DNA from 3 places in the Thermobifida halotolerans genome. Region 3 is predicted to be linked to each of the others. Evidence: riboswitches for the same ligand, from Rfam matches in the RefSeq annotation. Region 3 holds a riboswitch; each other region holds the start of a gene.
The links. Region 3 has a riboswitch for thiamine pyrophosphate ahead of NI17_RS23915 (ECF transporter S component). Riboswitches for the same ligand answer to the same signal wherever they lie in the genome.
Positions count from the first base shown of each region.

Region 1: linked by a shared signal. The riboswitch ahead of tenA (thiaminase II) and the one ahead of NI17_RS23915 (ECF transporter S component) in region 3 are both predicted to bind thiamine pyrophosphate.
Region 2: linked by a shared signal. The riboswitch ahead of thiD (bifunctional hydroxymethylpyrimidine kinase/phosphomethylpyrimidine kinase) and the one ahead of NI17_RS23915 (ECF transporter S component) in region 3 are both predicted to bind thiamine pyrophosphate.

Region 1 covers NZ_CP063196.1:4,265,136-4,267,391, forward strand. The annotation lists gene NI17_RS19135 (hypothetical protein) at 1-37, shown strand, start outside; gene tenA (thiaminase II) at 101-808, opposite strand; TPP riboswitch at 793-900, opposite strand; gene NI17_RS19145 (pyridoxamine 5'-phosphate oxidase family protein) at 1,028-1,465, opposite strand; gene NI17_RS19150 (response regulator) at 1,507-2,172, opposite strand.
Region 2 covers NZ_CP063196.1:3,149,140-3,151,395, forward strand. The annotation lists gene NI17_RS14100 (acyl-CoA synthetase) at 1-29, shown strand, start outside; gene NI17_RS14105 (DUF368 domain-containing protein) at 253-1,212, shown strand; TPP riboswitch at 1,358-1,456, shown strand; gene thiD (bifunctional hydroxymethylpyrimidine kinase/phosphomethylpyrimidine kinase) at 1,447-2,253, shown strand.
Region 3 covers NZ_CP063196.1:5,408,444-5,410,699, forward strand. The annotation lists gene glgP (alpha-glucan family phosphorylase) at 1-573, shown strand, start outside; TPP riboswitch at 945-1,050, shown strand; gene NI17_RS23915 (ECF transporter S component) at 1,157-1,762, shown strand; gene NI17_RS23920 (ABC transporter ATP-binding protein) at 1,767-2,256, shown strand, end outside.

The sequences.
Region 1 (2,256 bases), 1.1 Mb from region 3:
GGGCAAGGGTCTGCTGGGTGAGGGCCTGCCGCTGTAGCCACCGTCGACGGGACGGCCCGGGGTGTGCCGGCCGCGCGGACCGGCACACCCTCCAGAAGAATCAGGTCCCGTTCGGAGGAGTCCAGTCCTCCAGGGACCACGCCATCTCCCAGAACCGCACCTCGTAGTGGCAGCTGGCCACGAACGCACGCTCGATCCGCTCCCGCTCGGCGGGACCGGCCTCGGCGGCCAGCACGTCCAGCCGGGAACGCAGCGTGAGGAGCTTCTCCGTCATGGAACGCTCGACGTAGAAGTCCCACCAGCCGTGGAAGGGGTGGTCGGCGGCGAGAGGAGTCTCCTCGGTGAAACGCCTCGCCGCCCACAGGTAGGTCCACGGGCACGGCAGCAGCGCGGCCAGCAGCACGCCGAGCGTGTCGTGCCCCGCCGCCGTCATGTGGTTGATGTAGGCCTGCGCGCTGGGAGCGAGCCGGTCGACCTGCGCCTCCTCGTAGGAGACGCCCGCGTACTCGCACAGCGCCTCGTGTGCCCGGCTCTCCTCACCGAGGATGAAGGCGGCGCTGTCGTGGAAGAACCGCATCCACTCCCGGTCGGGCGACAGCGCCAGTCCCAGGCCGTAGCAGCGGACGTAGGCGGTCAGGTACTGGTGGTCCTGACCGACGTAGTGCAGCACCTGCTCCTTGGCCAGGGTTCCCTCGCGCATGCCCTTGAGGAAGGGATGCTGGTAGAAGGCTTCGAACAGGTCCGAGTGCCGACGCCCCAGGTCGGCGGTGAAGCCGGTCTCATCGGCGGCAACAGGAAGTACGCCCACCGTTCCTCCGCTCGTGCTAACGAGATCAGGTTCGACGGGTTCGGGCCCGCGGCCCGTCTCAGTCCCCGTATGGGACACCCCGCGTGGTTACGTCCGCCACTCTAGCCGTTCCGCTCCGCGTCCGACAGTGAGGGGTACGCGATGGCCGCCGGACCGGCCGAGCGGGCGGTCGCCGCCGGCCCCGGGGAAGGGGGATCGACGGAGGAGCCGCGGAGGAGGTCAGCGCCTCGTCGGGATGCGCCGCCCGGTGACGATGTCGGTCACGATGCGGATGTAGTGCGAACGGGACCCCGGCGCCCAGGGGTTCAGCGGCAGCGCCTCCAGCACCGCCCGCTCCGCGGGGTCGTCGACCGCCCGGCCGAGACCGATCACCATGACCGACCAGCCGGTGCGTTCCGTCACGTCGTAGTCGTCCACCTCGAACGCGACCACCGTGTCCTGGGTGGCCTGCGCGAGCTTGGACCCGGGCGACGTGCGGATGATGATGTCCGTTCCCAGCATGGCGAAGTTGACCGGCTGGACGGCGGGGAGCGCCTGGTCGGTGAAGACGATGCGTCCGATCGGGGCCTGGGACAGCAGCCGCAGGCACTCCTCCCGTGCGAGCACCTCCAACCCGGCCGTGTCGGTGGCGACCGCGTTGTGCCCCTCCACGTTCATGCGTGTTTTCCCTTCTGAGCGCTCTGTCCTCCCGGGGAGAGTCAGATCTCGTTCTTCGCCCGCAACTGCGCGACGAGCACCGCCGCCTGGGTGCGACGCTTGAGGTCGAGCTTCCCCAGGAGGCTGGAGACGTAGTTCTTCACGGTCTTCTCCGCGAGGAAGAGCCGCTCCCCGATCTGCCGGTTGGTCAGGCCCTCCCCGATGAGGTCGAGGATCTGCCGTTCCTGCGGGGTGAGCACGGCGAGCGGGTCGGGCCTGCCGCTGTTCTCACGCAGCCGCTCCAGCATGCGTCCGGTGCTTCGCGGATCGAGCAGCGAACCGCCCGCCGCGACCGTGCGCACCGCTCCGACCAGGTCGGATCCGTGGATCTGCTTGAGCACGTATCCGGCGGCGCCCGCCATGACCGCTTCGAACAGCGCCTCGTCGTCGGCGAAGGAGGTGAGCATCAGGCAGGCGATCTCGGGGTGACCGGACCGGATCTCGCGGCACACCTCGACCCCGGAACCGTCGGGCAGCCGCACGTCGAGCACCGCCACGTCCGGCCTGACCACGGGAATCCGGTGCAGCGCCCGCTCCGCGGTACCGGCCTCGCCGACCACCCGCAGGTCGCCCTCGTCCTCCAGCAGCGAGGCGACGCCTCTGCGCACCACCTCGTGGTCGTCGACCAGAAACACCCTGATCGGGTCAGGCGTGCTCGCCTGCGGCATGGCTGCCTCCCTGGTTCTGTCTCCTCCCTTCGACCGTAGCGGCCCCGGTGCGGGGGCGCCGCGCCGAACGACTCGATTACCACT
Region 2 (2,256 bases), 2.3 Mb from region 3:
GCGAACCGCAGCACGCGCTGTCCGGCTGAGCACCGCGCCGCTGTACCCGCGCCGACGGCGGCGGTGCGGCTCTGTCGCCGTGTCAGCCCGCTCCGCCCTACACTTGGTGCCTGCCTGCCGGACCACATCGACCTCCCCGCGAGCGCACCGCGCCAGGCAGCCCTTCCGTTTCCGCTGGGCGTCGACACCCCGCACCCGCCCCGGCACGGTGCGGGACGTGCCCGACTCCCCTTTCACGACGAGAAGTAGGACATGGCGAAGTCAATCGGCACCCATCTGCTCAACGGCGTGCGCGGCGGCCTCATCGGAACCGCCGAAGTCGTCCCCGGTATCAGCGGCGGAACCGTCGCGCTGATCACCGGCGTCTACGAGACGCTCATCGGCTCGGCGGGCCACGTGGTCAGCGGGGTCAGACTGCTGGCCGCCGACCTCGTCCGCGGCAGGGGCCTGGCCCGCGCCCGCGAGGAGTTCGGCAGGGCCGACTGGGGGACCATCCTCGCCCTGCTGGTGGGCATGGCCCTGACCGTGCTGGTCGCGGCGAGACTGCTCGCCCCCCTGGTCGAGCACAACCCCCAGGAGTCCTACGCCCTGTTCTTCGGGCTGGTGCTGGCCTCCCTGTGGGTGCCCTACTCGGCGTCCGGGCGGCACTGGAGGATCGGCGACTACCTGATCGCGCTCGCGGTGGCGGCGGCCGCGTTCTTCCTGACCGGCCTGCCCCCCTCCGAGGTGGAGCCCAACCCCCTCATCGTCATGGGCGCCGCCTCGGTCGCGATCTGCGCGCTGGTGCTGCCGGGGGTCTCGGGCTCGTTCTTCCTGCTCACCTTCGGCCTGTACACCACGACGATGGACGCGATCAACAACCGCGACCTCGGCTACATCGCCACCTTCGCCGCGGGCGCGATCATCGGCCTGGCCCTGTTCGTCAAACTGCTGCAGTGGCTGCTGGACCGGTTCCACCACCTCACCCTGGTGGTGATGACGGGACTGCTGGCCGGATCGCTGCGGGCGCTGTGGCCGTGGCAGGACGAGGGCCGCGGCCTGCTGGCCCCCCAGGACAACCTCGTGCTGTGCGCCGTGCTGGCCCTGGTGGGCGCGGCCCTGGTCATCGGCATCATCCTGGTCGAGTACCGGCTGACCGCCCGCGGTGGGCAACCGTCCGGGCCCGCCTCTCCCTCCGTCCGGTCCGGGGACAGCGACGAGGTCCTGCACTGATCCCGCCGCCCGTACCGGCGTCGGGGAGCCGAGGCCGCCGGCCCCCTCGGGCCGGGGCGCCCTGAAGGCCCTCTCCCGGCCTCCCGCACCGCTCGCGCCGCCCCTCCGCGCCGTCGGAGGGGCGGCGTCGCGTTGCTAGCCTTGCCCTGTGGGCGCGGGGTGCCGACCCTCCCGGTCGGCTGAGAGAACACCCGCTGAACCTGAACTAGGTAGTACTAGCGGAGGGACGTCCCGGTGAGTCACAACATCCTGTCCATCGCGGGCACCGACCCCAGCGGCGGAGCGGGCATCCAGGCCGACCTGAAGGCGTTCTCGGCGCTCGGCGGCTACGGCATGACGGTGGTGACGGCACTGGTCGCGCAGACCACCACCGGTGTCAGCGAGGTGCACGACGTTCCGGCCGCGTTCGTGCGCAGCCAGCTCGACACCCTGCTGACCGACGTGCGGGTGGACGCGGTCAAGATCGGCATGCTGTCCAACACCGAGGTCATCGAGGTGGTGGCCGCGGCGATCGACGCCTACGACCTGCCCAACGTGGTCGTCGACCCGGTGATGGTGGCCAAGAGCGGCGACCGCCTGCTGGCCGCCGACGCCGTGGAGGCGCTGCGCACCGAACTGCTTCCCCGCGCCGACCTGATCACCCCCAACCTGCCCGAGGCCGCCGACCTGCTGGGCGAGGCCGAGGCCGCCGACGAGGCGCAGATGCGCTCCCAGGCCGAGCGGCTGCTCGCCCTCGGCCCCCGGCGGGTGCTGCTCAAGGGTGGCCACCTGTCCGGCGCCACCAGCACCGACCTGCTGCTGTCGGCCGACGCCCCCGCGGAGGTCCTGACCGCCGAACGGGTGTCCACCACCAACACGCACGGGACCGGGTGCACGCTGTCCTCGGCGGTCGCGGCGCTGCGCCCGCAGCGGCCCACCTGGTCGCAGGCGGTGCGCGAGGCCAAGGACTACCTCACCGAGGCACTGCGCCACGCCGACGAACTCGAGGTCGGCAAGGGCAAGGGGCCGGTCCACCACTTCCACGCCTGGTGGGGCAGGTAGGTC
Region 3 (2,256 bases):
AAGCGGTGGCTGGAGATGGTCAAGCACACCCTGGTCTCGCTGGGGCCCAAGGTGCTGGCCACCCGCATGGTCCGCGAGTACGTGGAGCGCCTCTACCAGCCCGCCGCGGTCTCCTCCCGGCGGCTCGTCGCCGACGGGCAGCGCGGCGCCCGCGAGCTGGCGGCCTGGAAGCGGCGGGTCCTGCACGCCTGGCCGGGGGTGCGCATCGAGCACGTCGAGGTGGCCGGCAAGGACGGACCGCCGCAGCTCGACGGAGAGCTCGTGGTGCGGGCCACCCTCGTGCTGGGCGGGATCGACCCCGAGGACCTGAGCGTGGAGGTGGCCCTGGGCCGCGTCGACGAGGCCGACGAACTGGTGGAGCCGTCCTTCACCGAACTGACGCCCCTGGAGGACCGGGACGTCGCGCCACCCCTGGTGCGCTTCGCCGGGACGGTCCCGCTGGACCGCGCGGGCGCGTGCGGCTACACGGTCCGGGTGCGGCCCAGGCACCCGCTGCTGACCCATCCGGCCGAGATGGGCGTGGCCGTGGTCCCCGAGCCCGCCACCGGGATCGGCGGTCTGGTGCTGCGCTGATCCGCCCGGCCCGCCCGGCCCGCCCGGCCCGCGCGGGCCGGGCTCAGCAGCGCCTGGACGGGCGGGGGTGCGCGCCGAGCAGTCGGCCAGCCATGTCGCTGGGGGCGGCGACCTCGTCGGAGGCCAGGGGGCGGAGAAGCGCTGCTCGGCGTCGTCGTGCGTCCCCTCGAACAGACCGTCGCCGACACCGCGGCCTGGTACCGCGCCCACGGCCGCCCTTCCCGGCCACCGGCCGCTGACCCGTCTTCCGCCCCGAGAGGAACCGCGACCCCACCCGCCCCGAACGCCACACCGCCGCGGCGGCCCGGACCGGGAAACGGCCGGGGCGGCTTGACCCGCGGCGCGGGCGTACGGCCATAATGATGGGGACAACCGAACGACAGGGGAGCGCCTCAGCGCTGAGAGTGCGGCACAGCCGCAGACCCTTACACACCTGATCTGGGTAATGCCAGCGAAGGAAGTCGTGGGAACCGCCACCGGTGGCGTGCTCTCGCGCACCGGTGCTCCCGGTGCGCACCACCCACACCGCCGGTGTGCGCTCTTGGCCGCAGAGCCCTCCGTCATGCGCGAAGGGACGACGACCATGACCACCCCGGCCGACCCCCAGTCCGGGCGAGACCTCAAGACCCTGCTGAACTGGCGCACCGTGGACATCGTGGTGGCCGCCGTCATCGGCGTCGCCGTCGGCATCGTGTTCTGGCTGTGGAGCGCGCTGTGGAGCGCCACCACCGGCCTGTTCGCCTTCTTCCCGCCCGCCCAGGCCGTCCTCTACGGCATGTGGATGGTGCCCGGAGTCCTCGGCGGGCTCATCATCCGCAAACCCGGTGCCGCCCTGCTGACCTCCCTGGCGGCGGCCTCCCTGGAGATGGTCCTGGGCACCGCGTGGGGAACGGCCGTGCTGGTCTCCGGTGCCCTCCAGGGACTGCTGAGCGAACTGGCCTTCCTCGCCCTCGGCTACCGCCGCTGGGGCATGGGCGCGGCCGTCCTGGCGGGAGTCGCCGGGGGAATCTCCCCGGCCATCCGGGACAACATCACCTCCCACATCACCTGGCCGCTGTCCCACCAGATCGCCTACGGGGTGATCGTGCTGATCAGCGCGGGCGTCATCGCGGGAATGGGCTCCCGGGTCCTCACCACGCGCCTGGCCGCGGCCGGGGCGCTGGCCCCCTTCCCCTCCGCGCGGGGATGACCCGGTGTCCGCCGCGAACCGCGACGGCGGCCCCGGCGCGCGCGTCGAACTCTCCGGCTGGGGCTGGAAGCACGCCGGGCGCGCCGAGTACACGCTGCGCGATGTCGACCTGGTGATCGAGCCGGGCGAGCGCGTCCTGCTGCTGGGCGCGTCCGGCGCGGGCAAGAGCACCCTGCTGCACGCGCTCGCCGGACTCGCCGGACCCGACGGCGCCATCAACGGGGAACAGGAGGGCCGCCTGCTCGTCGACGGGGAGCCGGCGGCCCGGCGGCGCGGCGCGATCGGCCTGGTGGCCCAGGACCCCGAAAGCCAACTGGTGATGGCCCGCGCCGGGGACGACGTCGCGTTCGGACCCGAGAACCTGGGTGTGCCCCGCGCGGAGATCTGGGCGCGCGTGGACGAGGCGCTCGCACGCGTCGGCTTCCCCTACGGGCGGGCGCACTCCACGGCGGCGCTGTCCGGCGGCGAGAAGCAGCGGCTGGTCATCGCCGGAG